4 regions of the Pseudoalteromonas sp. SG44-1 genome follow, and region 4 is predicted to be linked to each of the others. Evidence: predicted binding sites of a transcription regulator. Region 4 holds the regulator's gene; each other region holds the start of a gene.
The links. The regulator sigma-54, encoded in region 4, starts transcription at its own class of promoters, with help from an activator protein. The targets are predictions, from matches to a motif close to GTTGGCACGNNNNTNGNNT.
Positions count from the first base shown of each region.

Region 1: the regulator sigma-54 is predicted to act here: its motif matches at 1,760-1,778, upstream of H5187_RS00245 (DUF1328 family protein).
Region 2: the regulator sigma-54 is predicted to act here: its motif matches at 2,549-2,567, upstream of H5187_RS09395 (DUF3192 domain-containing protein).
Region 3: the regulator sigma-54 is predicted to act here: its motif matches at 2,002-2,020, upstream of H5187_RS06705 (PAS domain-containing sensor histidine kinase).

Region 1 is NZ_JACJEW010000001.1:44,571-48,763, forward strand. Features, by position in the region: gene H5187_RS00235 (TonB-dependent receptor domain-containing protein) at 1-1,043, opposite strand, end outside; gene H5187_RS00240 (hypothetical protein) at 1,301-1,492, opposite strand; gene H5187_RS00245 (DUF1328 family protein) at 1,547-1,720, opposite strand; gene H5187_RS00250 (OadG family protein) at 2,238-2,486, shown strand; gene oadA (sodium-extruding oxaloacetate decarboxylase subunit alpha) at 2,497-4,193, shown strand, end outside.
Region 2 is NZ_JACJEW010000015.1:70,639-74,831, forward strand. Features, by position in the region: gene H5187_RS09380 (SO_0444 family Cu/Zn efflux transporter) at 1-1,006, opposite strand, end outside; gene zntR (Zn(2+)-responsive transcriptional regulator) at 990-1,403, opposite strand; gene H5187_RS09390 (D-2-hydroxyacid dehydrogenase) at 1,506-2,450, shown strand; gene H5187_RS09395 (DUF3192 domain-containing protein) at 2,613-2,993, shown strand; gene H5187_RS09400 (diguanylate cyclase) at 3,060-3,974, opposite strand; gene H5187_RS09405 (PAS domain-containing hybrid sensor histidine kinase/response regulator) at 3,943-4,193, opposite strand, start outside.
Region 3 is NZ_JACJEW010000010.1:44,250-48,442, forward strand. Features, by position in the region: gene H5187_RS06695 (sigma-54 dependent transcriptional regulator) at 1-908, shown strand, start outside; gene H5187_RS06700 (DNA-3-methyladenine glycosylase I) at 1,327-1,914, opposite strand; gene H5187_RS06705 (PAS domain-containing sensor histidine kinase) at 2,055-3,167, shown strand; gene H5187_RS06710 (sigma-54 dependent transcriptional regulator) at 3,164-4,193, shown strand, end outside.
Region 4 is NZ_JACJEW010000051.1:9,158-13,350, forward strand. Features, by position in the region: gene H5187_RS18470 (HPr family phosphocarrier protein) at 6-278, opposite strand; gene rapZ (RNase adapter RapZ) at 307-1,149, opposite strand; gene ptsN (PTS IIA-like nitrogen regulatory protein PtsN) at 1,170-1,622, opposite strand; gene hpf (ribosome hibernation promoting factor) at 1,627-1,914, opposite strand; gene H5187_RS18490 (RNA polymerase factor sigma-54) at 1,943-3,439, opposite strand; gene lptB (LPS export ABC transporter ATP-binding protein) at 3,506-4,193, opposite strand, start outside.

The DNA of each region.
Region 1 (4,193 bases), on a different contig from region 4:
TCAACACTGGTATTAGTAAAGTTCACAGATGAATAAACTTGGTGATCATCTGTCAGGTAGTAATTACCAATAGCTGTTGCTGAATAGCGTTCAGATGGTGTTTGATAGAAGTTGTATGGGTTGAAGTTGAATACACTACACTCAGTAGCGGCTAATGTGCCATCATTTCTGAATTGGCCACTACCATTACCGCCAGCACCAACAATTGTAAATCGAGTAGGAAAAGCGGTGGTAGATCCACCACTTTCGACGGAGTTTGGACCACTACATGCATCAGGAGCTGGGATTGGCGGCTCGCCATTTAAGAATTGTTCATAGTTAGCACCCGTTTTAGTTTCAATTCCTAGCAGGCCTAATGGTCTATCACCTAATAAAATTTGATCTCGTTGTGTCCAACCTAGCGATAACACTACATTACCTTTGTCATCTTCAAGATTAGAACCCAGAGTAATACTGAAGCTGTCTTTATCACCGTCACCATCGCCAGTTTCTGAATGTTTGGCGTCAAAAACCACCCCTTGGAAATCATCTTTTAGCACTATGTTGACAGCGCCCGCTATTGCATCAGAACCATAAACGGCAGATGCTCCACCGGTAACAATATCAATTCGTTCAATTAATGCACTGGGGATGGTTGAACTATCTACGGCACCATTATAGTTATATGGGATCATACGACGGCCATTCATTAATACTAATGAGCGTTGAGCACCAAGACCGCGTAAGTTTATTGTAGCTGCACCGCCAGAACCATTATTAACGTTACTACCATCACCAGGTACTGTTGCTGGTAAGTTTCTTAATATTTGTTCAACTTCAGGTTCTTGTTGAAAACCAAGTTCTTTTTCTCCAATGGAAATGATAGGACTAGCGGAAACAGCTCCTGGTTGGCGAATACGGCTACCTGTAACAGAAATAACTTCGACGTCTTTGTCGACTTCAGTTTCTTGTGCTGTGGAAAGTGGTGAATAGATGAGTGCGGTTGAGACAACCCCTGCACTAAGTGCATATTTCACTGCAGATGAAATTCTACTTTTTAACATTGTAATCTCCCAAATATTTATAATAATTAGGCTAAATACAACAGGAAGCACATTGCAGATGCTTCCTCTTAGCTTTTTAAAGATAGTCATTAAGTTGGGACATACAAATAATTTAAAGCGTCAAAATATAAAATTTTGAAAAGTTTGAAATGTAAAACGAATGAAATACGGCAGGGTAGATAAAAAGATTGTTTTTAAACAGTAGCTTAAATAAAAAAGCGGCTTCAGAAGCCGCTTTTTAATCTTGAATATATTTATTAACAGTTAGTCTCTTTAGCGTTAACGCCTTCTTTTACTTCTTCACAGGCGTCTTCTACTTTGTTTTGTACGTCGGTAACAGCTTCATCGATGCGCTCACCGGCCTCTTCTGCATGATTGTCTTCACAACCCATGATAAAAAAACTAGCGAATAAAGCGATCACAGCGGTTTTAATAGTTGTCGATTTCATAATGTAATTCCTTGTAAAAATAATAAATGTGTTGTTATTTAAAATAAATTGTTATCACTTAGGGACATTGCCGCGCAATGCACCTGAAACGAGTGAAATAACTAACAATACAATAAAGATAAAAAAGATAATCTTAGCAATTCCTGCTGCGGCACCTGCGATACCACCAAAACCTAACACTGCAGCAATAAGTGCAATAACTAGAAATGTAATTGTCCAGCGTAACATTGTCGTCTCCTTGGTTTATAAATTTGTTCAGAGTAAATAATGCTAGTTACATGCCATGTATTTAAATCCTTTATTATCAATGTCATAGGGGTTTATTTCATTTCTCTTCATAAATTAGGTGGGAATTATTTACAGCTTTATCTGTAACTTATACTCGACGCTCTAAAAATCAATATTTAAGTCGTTTTTTGGTAAGACCAATTTCATTTTTGAGCCATTTTGTATTTAATCAAGCGGTTGTTCAGTCGTTCAGTCGGTAGGTTTTCCAGCTGCGGATAAGCTTTTACTTATAAGTTATAGCTATATTCAGTATTTTTATCATCTATATCCTATGAAATTATAGCAAAATGTAGAGTGTTAACTTTGCTGAGCATATGTTAGCTTTGTATTAATTGGTTTTACCAATTTACAAAGTGTTGGACTTGGTCTTTTTCTTTGTTATGATTGTTGCATAATTATTTAAATAAAGTGATTTTTTACCTAGCGGGGCTGGGTGGAAATAATCAGGGGGAGCAGGATGGATATAGGTCAGTTACTTGCTACAGCAGCAAACTTAATGATCACCGGGATGGTGGGCGTTTTCGTTTTTCTTTCGTTGTTGATTTCAGCAATTACCATTATGTCTAAATTAGCGAGTCGTTTTGAACAGCCGGTTGCAACAACGCCAACGCGTACACCGTCAATCAAAGCATCAGGTGTATCAAGTGAACACATCGCTGCGATAAGTGCAGCCATAGCTCAATACAAAAATAAACAAAAACTATAAGGAGTGACTTGTGGCTAAATTAAAATTAACAGAATTAGTACTTAGGGACGCGCATCAATCATTATTAGCAACGCGTATGCGTTTGGATGACATGCTACCGATTGCACAAAAATTAGATGATGCAGGTTATTGGTCGATCGAATCATGGGGTGGGGCTACTTTTGATTCATGCATTCGTTATTTGGGTGAAGATCCTTGGGAGCGTATTCGTGCTCTTAAAAAAGCTATGCCAAATACTAAACAGCAAATGTTATTACGTGGTCAAAACCTTTTAGGCTATCGTCATTATGCCGATGATGTTGTTGAAAAATTTGTAGAGCGAGCGCACAAAAATGGTGTTGATGTGTTTCGTATTTTTGATGCGATGAACGATGTTCGTAATCTTGAAACGGCTATTAAAGTTGCAATTAAAGTTGGCGCACATGCACAAGGTACAATTTCGTACACAGTAAGCCCGGTTCATACACTTGATATGTGGTTAACGCTTGCCAAGCAGCTTGAAGAGTTAGGCTGTCATTCAATTTGTATTAAAGACATGGCCGGTTTGCTTAAACCATACGATGCAGAAGAGTTAATCAAAGCGTTAAAAGAAACAGTCTCTATCCCAATTGCAATGCAGTGTCATGCCACAACAGGTTTAAGTACTGCTACTTACCAAAAAGCGATTGATGCTGGTATTGATATGCTTGATACCGCAATTTCATCAATGAGTATGACTTACGGGCACAGCGCAACTGAAACGATTGTATCGATTGTTGAAGGTACTGAACGTGATACTGAGCTGGATTTAAATCAACTCGAAGAGATTGCTGCTTATTTCCGTGATGTTCGTAAAAAATATGCCGCGTTTGAAGGCAGCTTAAAAGGTGTTGATGGCCGTATTTTATTAGCGCAAGTGCCTGGTGGCATGTTAACTAATATGGAAAACCAGCTTAAAGAGCAAGGTGCTGCGGATAAATTGAATGAAGTATTACTTGAGATCCCACGTGTACGTGAAGACTTAGGTTATTTACCGTTAGTTACACCAACATCACAAATTGTTGGTACACAAGCAGTATTAAACGTATTGACGGGCGAGCGTTATAAAACTATCACCAAAGAAACTGCCGGAGTGCTAAAAGGTGAGTATGGCGTAACTCCTGCGCCGATGAATAAAGAGTTACAAGAGCGCGTACTTAATGGGGCAGAAGTCATTACTTGCCGCCCAGCTGATTTATTGCAACCAGAACTAGAAATACTCCAAGCTGAGCTATTAAAAGAAGCACAAGAGCAAGGTTTAAGCTTAGCGGATGAGCAGATTGATGACGTGTTAACGTATGCATTATTCCCACAAATTGGGTTGAAATTCATTAAGAATCGTAATAACCCAGATGCTTTCGAAGCTGTGCCAAGTGCTGAATCTGCTAATAAAGAACAACCAGTTAGCAATAAAAAAAGTAACAGCAACACAGTAAAAGCAGAGCAGTACAGCGTAAAAGTAGATGGTAAAGTTTATGATGTAGTGGTTGCACAAGGCGGTGAGCTTAAAGAAGTAACACTTAAAGATAGTGAGCATATTCCACAATCGGCGTCAGTTGCTTCCGGCGAAACACTTAACGCTCCACTTGCTGGTAACATCTTTAAAATCAAGGTGAAAGCGGGTCAAACGGTAAATGAAGGCGATGTAGTGATCATCATGGAAGCGATGAAAATGGAAACTGAAATTCG
Region 2 (4,193 bases), on a different contig from region 4:
CTGCACGTTTACCAAGCTCATTGGCAACCACGCCAAGCGTCGCGACATTAGTGGCAGGACCTGCCAACATAAAGACTAAAACAGCGCCAGGTGCTACGCCACTTAATAACAAACCAGCTGCAATCGGCGTTGATGCGGTCGCGCAGATATACATGGGAATACTAATCACGATCACCACCAGCATAGCCAAAATACCACTGCCCCATTGGCTTAAAAATGACTCTGGCACATAAGTTTGCACTAAGGCTGCAAAGAACAAACCAATCATTAACCATTTCATAGTGTCTGATAGTAATTTATTACAGCTAAAACTCACAGCCTGTTTCATCTTTTGCCATTGGCTGGCTGGTACTGCGCTTGATGAATCGCAACAGCTAGTCTTCTCTTCGACCGCTGCTGGTTTCGTTGAGCAACAACTTGCCTTCTCTTCAGCCGCTGCTAATTTCGTTGAGCAGCAACTTGCCTTCTCTTCGACCACTGCTGATTTTGTTGAGCAGCAACTTGCCTTCTCTTCAGCCACTGCTGATTTTGTTGAACAACAACTTGTTGTAGCTGCTCGCTTTTGCTCATTATTAACTTCACTAGAGTGATCTGTAGTTTGCGTTTTTTCAGCATCACGCCCCACTAAGACACCTGCGACAATAGCACTACAAATCGCCGCTATTGGACGAATTATTGCCATAAAAGGACCGAGTAGCACATACGATACCGACACCGAATCAACCCCAGTTTCTGGCGTCGATACTAAAAACGCAGTGGTAGCACTTTTTGAAGCGCCTGCACGTCTTAAACCAATTGCAGCGGGTATTACACCGCACGAACACAACGGCATTGGCGCACCAATTAAAGCAGCTTTAACAGTGGTCCAAAAACCTTCTTTACCTAAATGTTTATTTAAAAAATTTGCCGGTAAATACACATTTAATAACCCGGCAATGAGTAAACCAAGCATTAACCAAGGGGCAGATAATAAAAATAACTGCCAAAAATTATTGAGTAAGTCCATCGATGTCCTCCAAAGTGGTTAATATTGAACAGTTATCTGCGGGCTCTTGTCCGCCACAGCACTTATCAGCTAACACGGATAATGATTGATGAAAACGTGTTAATTCAGCAATGCGCTCTGCGACTAAGTCACGCTTTTGTATTGTTAGGTTTTTAACTTCATGGCAAGAATGCTGATGTTTTTTAAATTTAATTTGCAGCAACTCCTTGATCTCTGCCAAGCTAAAGCCAACATTTTTAGCACGTAAAATAAACTTCATTTGCTTTAATGCAGCTTCACCATAATCGCGATAACCGGCCCCGGTTCGACTTGATGGCGTTAACAAATTATGTTTTTCATAGTATCTTAGGGTATCTGTAGAGACACCTAACTGATTAGCAAATTCACCTATTTTCATCTGTGTCTCCAATGAGTGTATTATCAACTGATGCCAAGTATAAACCTTAGAGTACACACCAAGGTCAAGCATTAAAATTATTTTATTTAATAAGGAAAGCGCATGAATATTACCCTTCTCGATACTGCCACATTAGCAGGCACATCACTTGAGCCTTTTCAAACACTTGGCAATTTCACTAGTTATTCACTAACCAGTCCAGCACAAGTATTAGCGCACAGTGCAGGCGCTGATGTATTGATCACCAATAAAGTGGTACTTAATCGCGAAACACTGGCAAAACTTCCTGAATTAAAGCTCATATGTGTAGCCGCAACTGGCACTAACAATGTTGATTTAGTCGCCGCTAAAGAGTTTGGCATTGCCGTTACCAATGTGGCCGGGTATTCAACACCTTCGGTTGTACAACATACCTTTGCACTGATCACAAATTTACTGGGTAATACTCACCGCTACATTGCTGATTGCCAACAAGGGTTATGGCAACAAAGTGAGATGTTCTGCCGCCTTGATTACCGTTTTAATGATATTGGAGGTAAAACTCTGGCAATTATCGGTTATGGTTCGCTTGGTAAAGCTGTTGCGGATGTTGCACGTGCTTTTGGTGCCAATGTAGTTATCAGTGAGCGTAAAAACCAAGTAACTAGAGAGGGCCGAACAGAATTTTACCAAGCAATAAAAACAGCTGATATTATTAGTGTACACTGCCCTTTAACCGATGAAAGTCGTGATCTGATTGGTGCTGCTGAACTTGCTATGATGAAACCCAATGCCATTTTAATTAACACCGCGCGCGGTGGTATCGTTAATGAAGCTGATTTAGCCAACGCACTGAGCAATAACCAAATTGCAGGAGCGGGATTTGACGTATTAAGTAAAGAACCAGCTGCGAAGGATAATCCATTGGCCGCTTATCGTGGTGATAATTTAATTCTGACTCCACATATTGCATGGGCCAGTGAAGAGTCAATCATTCGCTTAGTAAAGCAAGTCAGCTTAAATATTAGCGCATTTAGCCAAGGTGAAAGCTTAAATAGACTGGTCTAATCAACTAACTTTTAGTTAGTTACGCTATACAAGGTGGTTAAATGTAATTTACCGCCTTACAAAAAAACCTAATATATTGATTTTAAATAATATAAAATATTGGCCAGTTCTTTGCTAACTAATAGACAAATTAAAATCAATATTTAGTATCAGGATAAAATAATGAAAAAAGTACTTTTAATTGCCGCGCTTACAGCCCCTCTTCTTACTGGTTGTGTAATTGCAGTATCCGATGGTGAAGCAGAAACGCATTGGGCTGGTAATAGTTCAAGCTGGGAAGAACATCATCAATTTAATCGTGAAAGCATCTCGGGGCTCACTTTAGATACCAGCTATCAAAATGTATTAAATAAATTAAAAACTCCCGACTTTACAGAATTATTAAAAAAAGACGGTGATGTATACCAAGTACTATTTTATGCCACCCATAGTATTCACTCTGACGGAAAAATGACAAAAGATGAATGTACTCCACTGGTCTTTAAAAACGAGAAACTGATTGGTGTGGGTGATAGTATTTATAATTCACTTAGCGCCATTTAGACACAAAACTAAAGCAGTAAAGAGTGGAGCATATTCACTCTTTATTTGCTGTAATAACTGACTTTACTAACTTGCGTCAATAACTCGAGCGATAATTTTATCGCGGCCACTATCTTTAGCTTGATATAAACCTAAATCGGCTTCTTCAAGTAATATATGCTCAGCATAAACTTGACCAAACTCAGTTGTAGCAACCCCAATACTTATCGTAATGTGAGCGGCATTGAGTGATGCTTTATGCGGGATAGCAAGCGCATTAACAGCATCTCTGAGTTTATTAGCAAATTCCAATGCCTCGTACTGGTTGGTGTCGGGTAATACTGCAGCAAATTCTTCACCGCCGTAGCGCGCAACAAAGTCAGTACCTCGCTCACACGCTGCAACTAATGCATGTGCCACACGTTTAAGGCAGTCATCCCCGGCACGGTGGCCATAACAATCGTTATAACGCTTAAAGTGGTCTATATCTATTAATAGCACCGATAACGGTGTACCAGCTCGACGGCTGCGACGCCATTCTCGCGATAAGCTTTCATCTAAATAACGCCGATTAGGTATTTCTGTCAGCCCATCAATTGAGGCGAGCATTTCTAACAAATCATTTTTTTGCTTGATCAATAATTGATTACGCACTCGTGCACGTACTATTGCGGGACTAAATGGCTTAGCAATATAGTCCATTGCGCCTAATTCAAACCCTTTCGCTTCATCATCATGGCTTGTATTAGCTGAAATAAAGATGACTGGAATAGCGTGCGTAGTTGAATTTTCTTTTAACTGAATTAACACCTCATAGCCATTAATGCCGGGCATTACTATATCGAGGATAATTAAGTCAACCGCCGTTGATTTAACAAATGTAAGGGCTTTTTCACCACTTTCAACTAAAAATATTTCGTGATCATTCGCTAATGTTTTTTCCAACACTAATCGATTTAATGGGTCGTCATCAACGATCAGTATTTTGGCTTTCTTCAACATTTACTGAGCCTTGTATTTGAATGTATCTATTTACTTGTACTAATTCGAACTCTAACTGACTCAGGGATATTTGCCCTACGTCTGGTGTCTTACGTAGTCTACTTTCTAATTGCTGAGCGGTAGCACTTAGGCGATTAAAGCCAAGGTTTCCTGACACACCTTTAATACTATGCACTAATCGTTCCAACGCTTTTGTTTGCATCGGCACTTTTAATTGCT
Region 3 (4,193 bases), on a different contig from region 4:
ATACAGGGCCATTTGTACCCGTTAACTGTGGGGCTATACCTGCGGAGCTGTTAGAAAGTGAGTTGTTTGGTCATGAAAAAGGCGCGTTCACCGGTGCTATTTCAGCGCGCAAGGGCCGCTTTGAACTTGCTCAAGGGGGGACGCTGTTTTTAGATGAAATTGGCGATATGCCGCTGCAAATGCAAGTAAAGTTATTGCGAGTGTTACAAGAGCGCAGCTATGAGCGGGTTGGTGGTACAAAACCAATTCAAGCCGATGTACGGGTGATTGCTGCTACACACCGTGATCTTGAACAAATGATAGAGCAAGGAAGTTTCCGCGAAGATCTATATTATCGACTCAATGTTTTTCCTATCGAAAACCCATCTCTTGCAGAACGTGCTGATGATATTCCATTATTATTAAAAGAGTTAATGCGCCGTATTAATGAGCAAAGTGGTACTACCGCTAAGTTTACTGAGCGGGCAATTGATAGTTTAAAAGAGCACACATGGCCGGGGAATATTCGCGAGTTAGCGAACTTAGTTGAGCGTATGGTGATCATGTTGCCAGATAAAGTGGTTGATATTCCCGATCTACCAGCAAAATATCGTTATATTGAAGTTGATGCTTATGAACCACAATATCCCGAAGAGCTTATGGAGCGTGATGCTTTCAATGATATTTTCAGTACTGGTTTTAGTGATTACGACGATGAGCCAGAAGTTGAAGCAATTCAGCCATCAGCAGACCTTTTACCCGACGAAGGGATTGAGCTAAAAGATTATTTAGCTGAGCTGGAAATTAGCCTGATCACTCAGGCCTTAGAGCGTTATGATTATGTCGTAGCGCGTGCTGCGGAGATCTTGGGTGTACGCCGCACAACCTTAGTTGAAAAAATGAAAAAATATAACCTATCACGAGATTAACACGTGCTAAGTTGCTAATATTTTACTTCGCAATATCAGTAATTACAGAGTGTGGTCGTCGTTTACGGTGATAAGTTCATTGACGCGCTAAAGCACTACCTACCATTTCGGTGCTTGCAAATAGTTACTTAATTTTTACCACCGAGGCGCTGCGCGCTACACGGAGCTGAAGGGCTAGGACCCTAATCCCTTCCTCTTTGAACTCGGAGTTCTCTGTGGTGGATCAATCATTTAAAGGTCTTTTGCACAAAGAGAAGTGAATGAGATCAAATGAGCAGATAAAAATATATATAAATCTTTCGTGGCTGAAGCCTGCTTATATGTGGGTTAAGCATTTGTAGGAAATGGCTTCAGCCATTAATTCCTAGACGCTAGATTTAGGATCCTAGCGCCTAGTCACTTTTCTAGCTCTTAACACCTAGTATTTTTCAATAATCTCAGCTTTACGAAAACAATCATTACTGTGATCATTCACCATACCACAGGCCTGCATATGGGCGTACACTGTGGTTGGACCTAAAAACTTAAATCCCCGTTTTTTTAAATCTTTTGCAAATGCAGTTGAGGCCTCTGTGATTGCAGGGTAGTCACTAAGTTTATCTAACTCATTCACTAACGGCTTACCACCTACAAACTGCCATTGATAGTTACTGAAGCTGCCAAATTCTTGCTGAATTTCAATAAAACGTTTGGCGTTATTTATAGTTGCTACAATTTTTAAACGATTACGTATAATTGTTTCATCAAGCATTAATCGTTCAACATCGTGCTCGTTCATTTGTGCGACTTTTTCTACATCAAAATCCAAAAATGCACGACGATAGCCATCACGTTTCTTTAAAATCGTATACCAACTTAATCCTGCTTGTGCTGATTCCAGAGTAATAAATTCAAAAAGTGTTTGGTCATCATATACTGGGATCCCCCATTCATCATCGTGATAGGCAACATAGTCATCTTTACTGGTATCGAGCCAAGGGCAGCGACATAAATTTGTTGAATTCATAGTGTCTCCTTGCTTTGCTTATTTTAGTTTGTCATTTTTTTGTCGCGTTATTTATACGCTAAGCAAATGAAATTAATCAATATAATTGTTGGTACAATTTGTGCATTTAGCTAGTTAGATCCTGTAAACGAGAATGCATTATGGCCTTAGCTAATGTCTTAAAACCACAATTTATCACAGCGACCCAGTATAACCCATGTTTACTGCAAGAAGAGTACATTGGTGAGTTAAGTGAATTACGCCAGCAAGCCAGTTGGTTAAGTCATTTAGTAGATACAATGCCTGCGGGTGTTGTGGTGCTTGATGGTCGCGGTTTGATCGCTAAAGCTAATCAAATTGCAACAGACATGCTAGGGGAGCCACTCGAAGGTGAAAAGTGGTTCAGTGTGATCCAGCGCTCGTTTCGGCCCCAACAAGATGATGGCCATGAAGTATCGCTAAAAGATGGACGCTTAATTAAGTTAGAAATAACGGCATTAGCGCCAGAGCCAGGGCAATTAATCTTAATGACTGACTTAACCGAAACGCGTCGTCTACAAACACGCGTTGCACATATGCAGCGTTTAAGTGCATTGGGTAAAATGGTGGCATCTTTGGCACATCAAGTGCGAACACCACTGTCTGCTGCGATTTTGTATGCCGCTAATTTAGGTTCAAAGCGGTTACCCGAAAGCTCGCGAGGCAATTTTCATACTAAGTTAATGTCGCGTTTAAAAGATCTCGAAACCCAAGTAAACGATATGTTGTTGTTCGCAAAAAGTGGCGATCAGCAAGTTGTTGAACATGTTTCCATGCAGCAATTATTAACTGAAGTGAAAACTGGCGCTGATGCTATGGTCGCACTTAATAATAGTGAACTTCAGGTCAGTTTACCTGAGCCTGATATCGAGATAATGGGCAATAAAACTGCGCTTGCCAGTGCCATTCAAAACCTTATTCACAATAGTATTCAAGTCATTGGCAGTAATGCACTCGTTCAATTAAGTGCGCAGCGGGATGCGAGTGACCCCGAGCTAGTGTGTATTACTGTAAGTGATAATGGCCCTGGGGTCGATTTAAGCTTACTTGATAAATTATTTGAACCATTTTTTACTACCCGAAGCCAAGGCACAGGTTTAGGCTTAGCGGTAGTTAGTTCAGTCGCAAATGCACACCAAGGACGAGTTGCAGTAACGAACAATGCTCAAGGCGGAGCCTGCTTTAGTTTACTGTTACCTATTTGTACAAAGTCAACATCGGCGGAGGCAATATGAACAACACGATTTTAGTGGTTGAAGATGATGCAGGGCTTCGTGAAGCCTTGATTGATACGCTTGAAATGTCTGGAATAGATTGCGTTGCGGCTGACAGTGCTGAGCAAGCTATGGTGCTACTTAAAAAAGACAGCTTTTCGCTGGTCGTGAGCGATGTGCAAATGGGCGCGATGAGTGGTCTTGATTTACTGCGCAGCATAAATCTTAATTACCCTGATCTACCGGTTTTAATGATGACAGCGTATGCGACTATTGATGATGCTGTTGAGGCTATGCGGTTAGGGGCAATTGACTATATGGCCAAACCGTTTGCGCCCGAAGTGCTACTTAATATGGTAAGCCGCTATCTACCTGAGCCAGAAAAAGAAACTGATGGCCCGATTGTCGCCGATCCGAGTAGCATTCAGCTATTAGAACTTGCAAGTCGGGTTGCTAAATCGGATGCCAGTGTGATGGTGCTTGGTCCTAGTGGCTCAGGTAAAGAAGTACTCGCACGCTTTATCCATGATAAATCAGATCGCGCAGAGCAGCCATTCGTCGCAATAAACTGTGCTGCGATCCCTGAAAATATGCTCGAAGCTACATTATTTGGCTACGAGAAAGGCGCGTTTACTGGTGCGATTCAAGCTTGTCCGGGTAAATTTGAGCAAGCACAAGGTGGCACAATTTTACTTGATGAAATCACTGAGATGGATTTAGGCCTACAGGCTAAGTTACTACGTGTATTACAAGAACGCGAAGTTGAACGTTTAGGTGGTCGCAAAACTATTAAGCTAGATGTGCGTATTTTGGCTACCAGTAACCGTGATTTAAAAGAGGCTGTGGCTAAGCACCAGTTTAGAGAAGATTTATATTATCGGTTAAATGTATTTCCGTTGATGTGGCGTCCACTTTGTCAACGTCCAGGCGATATTGTCGTGTTGGCAAAGCATTTAATTGAACGTCATCTCAATAAAAGCAAAGAGCCTATCGCTGTACTTAGCGAACCGGCAGAGAAAAAATTATTAGCTCATACTTGGCCAGGTA
Region 4 (4,193 bases):
ACGAGCTATTCTTGTTCGTTAAAGCGTTGTGCGATCAACTCGCCAATTGCTGCAAGAGCAGGTTCAGCGTCCGGGCCTTCACATACAACTTTAACTTCTTTGCCTTGGCTACTTTCTAATAGCATTAAGCCGAGTACGCTATCGCCTGCGGCTTGTTTGTCATCTTGATGAAGTGTGATGCTGGCATCAAACTGCACAGCTAATTGCGCTAATACGCTGGCTGCGCGAGCATGTAAACCGAGTTTGTTTTTTATTAAAAATGTATCTTCTAAACGCATCAACATTCCTTACTGTAAACGTGAGTTGTTATTCTTGTTCACGATGGCGAATTTTCACATTGCTGTGGCTCATCGAGAAGCTTTCACCTATAGTTTGCGCTAGATAAACTGAGCGATGTTGACCACCGGTGCAACCAATAGCAATTGTTAAGTAACTGCGGTTATTACGCTCCAAATGCGGTAACCAAGTTTGTACAAAGGTTTGGATCTGCCAAGTGAATTTTTGTACGATACTATGGCTGGCTAAATAATCTTTTACTGGCTGATCAAGGCCTGTAAGTGGCTTAAGCTCAGGCTCCCAATGTGGGTTTGGTAAAAAGCGTGCATCAAAAACATAATCAGCTTCTTTTGGGATACCATATTTAAAACCAAATGATTCAAAGGTAATGATTAGTTTTTTATCTTTTTTCCCTAAAATCTTTTCACGGATTGACTCTGCAAGCTGGTGGACACTCAGATCAGTGGTATCAAGTATAAAGTCAGCGCGAGTAGTTAATACATCAAGTAATACTTTTTCTTGCTTGATAGCTAAATCCAGTGGCAAAGAGTCCAAAGATAATGGGTGTAAGCGGCGAGTTTCAGAAAAACGTTTGATCAGGGTTTGATCATCACTGTCTAAATAAAATAGCGTCGGATTTGCAAAACCAGGCAAGTATTCAAGAATATCGTTAAATTCTTCCTGCTCTTTCGGTAAATTACGGACATCAATACTGACGGCAATTTTGTCATAATTATCAGAGACACTGCGCACTAATGAAGGTAATAAGTTTACCGGAATATTATCTACACAATAATAGCCAAGATCTTCTACTACACGCAGAGCAACAGATTTACCTGAGCCAGAACGCCCACTGATGATGATTAACTCCATGTAAATTCTCCTTCATTTGGCTACGATTGCGCAGCAATTACGTGATACAAATCTTGGTCTGTTTTTGCGCTACGTAGTTGTTTACAAAAATCTTTGTCGTTGAGTTTATCAGCAATTGTGGCTAACGTCTTCAAATGAAGTTGGCTATCACCATCTGGCACGATGAGAGCTACAAATATATCAACTGGGCGATTATCTATCGCATCAAAATCAATCGGTGATTCACTCACTATAATTATTGCTAGCGGGTTTTCAACACCACTCATACGGCCATGAGGAATAGCAATACCACGACCAATACCCGTACTACCTAGTTTTTCTCTCGACAGTAGTGCGTTGAGGATTTCTTGTTGTGATAGCTGAGGAAGTTGTTCATGAGCCAATTGGCTGATAAATTCAATGATCCGTTTTTTGCTATTAAAAAGGACCGCAGCTTTACTGCAGTCCTGGCAAATAAGTGAGCTTAATTTCATAGTGTTAGTGTCGAGCGTGCTTCTCTTTGTGTTTAATTACCTGACGGTCAAGTTTGTCGATTAGTCCGTCAATGGCTGCATACATGTCTTGGTGCTCAGTTGAGGCAAATAATTCAGCGCCACTGACATGTAATGTGGCTTCTGCTTTTTGGCTTAGCTTTTCTACATCAAGAATGACATGGACATTATTGATATGATCAAAATGCCTTTCAAGCTTGGCAAACTTATTGTTTACATAGTCTCTTAATGAATCAGTAATTTCTACATGACGACCAGTTAAATTTAGTTGCATAAGCATTTTCCTCTTGTGATTTTACGCCTTAAATCAAACTTTTACGTTGATTTGACGGTGGAATAGCCAGTGACTCGCGGTATTTTGCAATAGTCCGTCTAGCTACTTTGATACCTTGCTCTGCCAATATATCTGCAATTTTACTATCACTCAATGGTTTCGCTGAGTTTTCTGCACTGATCAATTTTCTGATCAATGCTCGAATGGCTGTCGATGAGCATTCGCCGCCGTTCTCAGTACTTACATGGCTCGAGAAAAAATATTTTAACTCAAATATACCACGAGGGGTATGCATGTATTTTTGGGTGGTTACACGAGAAATTGTTGATTCGTGCATCTCAACCATTTCGGCAACGTCGTTTAGTACCATAGGGCGCATGGCCTCAGGGCCATGCTCAAAGAATCCTTGCTGCTGTTTAACAATGCAGTTGGTTACTTTGAGTAACGTCTCGTTACGACTTTCTAGGCTTTTAATAAACCATTTAGCTTCTTGCAAATGCGAGCGTATAAATTGGCTGTCAGTGCTTGATTTTACAGAGCGTGACATCGCCGCATATTGGCTGTTCACTCTAATTTTTGGCATGCTGTCTGGATTGAGTTCAACCACCCAGCGACCTTTAATTTTTTTCACCGAAACGTCAGGAATAACATACTCTGATTCTTCGCGTACTATGGTATCCGCAGGCTTTGGGTTAAGGCTGTGGATCAGTGTCATTACTTCTTTTAGTTCATCTTCTTTAAGCTTAGTCTTTTTCATCAAAGTGCGATAGTCACGACTAGCTAATAAATCGATATGATCAGTTAAAATCATTTTTGTCTCGCTAATCCAAGGAGTTGCAGGATCAAATTGATTTAATTGAATACATAAACATTCTTGTAGGCTGCGCGCAGCAATACCAACAGGGTCAAACAACTGAATGCGTTTTAACACTGCTTGCACTTCGTCGAGTTCGATTTCTTCTTCGTTATTACCTTGATTTAAGCTTTCTGCGATGTCTTCGCAGCTCAAGGTTAAAATACCTGAATCGTCAACGGCTTCAACAATCGCAATGGCAATGGCTTCATCGGTTGGACTAAAAGGTGTGAGTTGTAATTGCCACATTAGATATTCGTGCAAGGTTTCAGTTGAGGCACCTTGATAAATTGACTCATCTTCAGGCATTGGCCCAGATGACGTATTTGGCGCAGCACTCATGTATTCGTCCCAGGTGACGTCCATAGCCATTTCGTCACTTAAGGTCTCTTTACTTAATGCTTCGCTACTTTCTTGTTCATATTCGCTTGGCTTGTCGTCTGCTGATGCGCTAACGGTTAAGTCATCGTTATCTTGTTTTTGTTCGTTTTTACCAGCCGTGTCGTCTGAATATTCATGTTCTTCTAGCTCTAACAATGGATTGCTGTCGAGCGCTTCTTGAATTTCTTGCTGGAGATCCAATGTACTGAGTTGCAATAAGCGAATTGCTTGTTGCAGCTGTGGTGTCATTGTAAGTTGCTGGCCCATGCGCAGCTGGAGTGATTGCCTCATGTATCTCTAACAATCCTTTTATTGTTATCATCGTTAAGTCTAGCAGATACTTAGCCGAGCGTGGCTTTATAGCCTAAATTGCTCGCCCAGGTAAACATCGCGGACTGTTTGGTCGGCGAGTACATGCTCAGGGGTACCTGATGCAATTAACTCCCCATGAGAAACTATGTAGGCTTTTTCACAAACATCAAGGGTTTCTCGTACATTGTGGTCGGTAATAAGCACGCCAATACCACGGTTTTTAAGGTGTTCAATAATCTTCTTTATATCTAACACTGAAATAGGATCAACGCCAGCAAAAGGCTCATCAAGTAAGATAAATTTTGGGTTTGCGGCTAAAGCGCGTGCAATTTCAACTCGACGACGTTCACCGCCAGATAATGCCATACCTTGGCTGTCGCGGATATGTTGAATGCTAAACTCATCAAGTAAGCTGTCGAGCGCTTCTTCTCTGGCTTGTTTATTCAGCTCTTTACGAGTTTCTAAAATAGCCATCAGGTTTTGATAAACAGTTAATTTACGGAAGATGGATGATTCTTGTGGCAGGTAGCCAATCCCTAACCGTGCGCGACTGTGCATTGGCAGTAAGGTGATGTCATTATCATCAATACTGATTTTACCTTTGTCGCTTGGAACTAAACCCACAATCATATAAAAGGTGGTGGTTTTACCAGCGCCATTAGGACCCAATAAGCCAACAATGCTGCCTGCGCTAACTTCTAAACCCACGCTTTTTACAACTTGGCGACCTTTA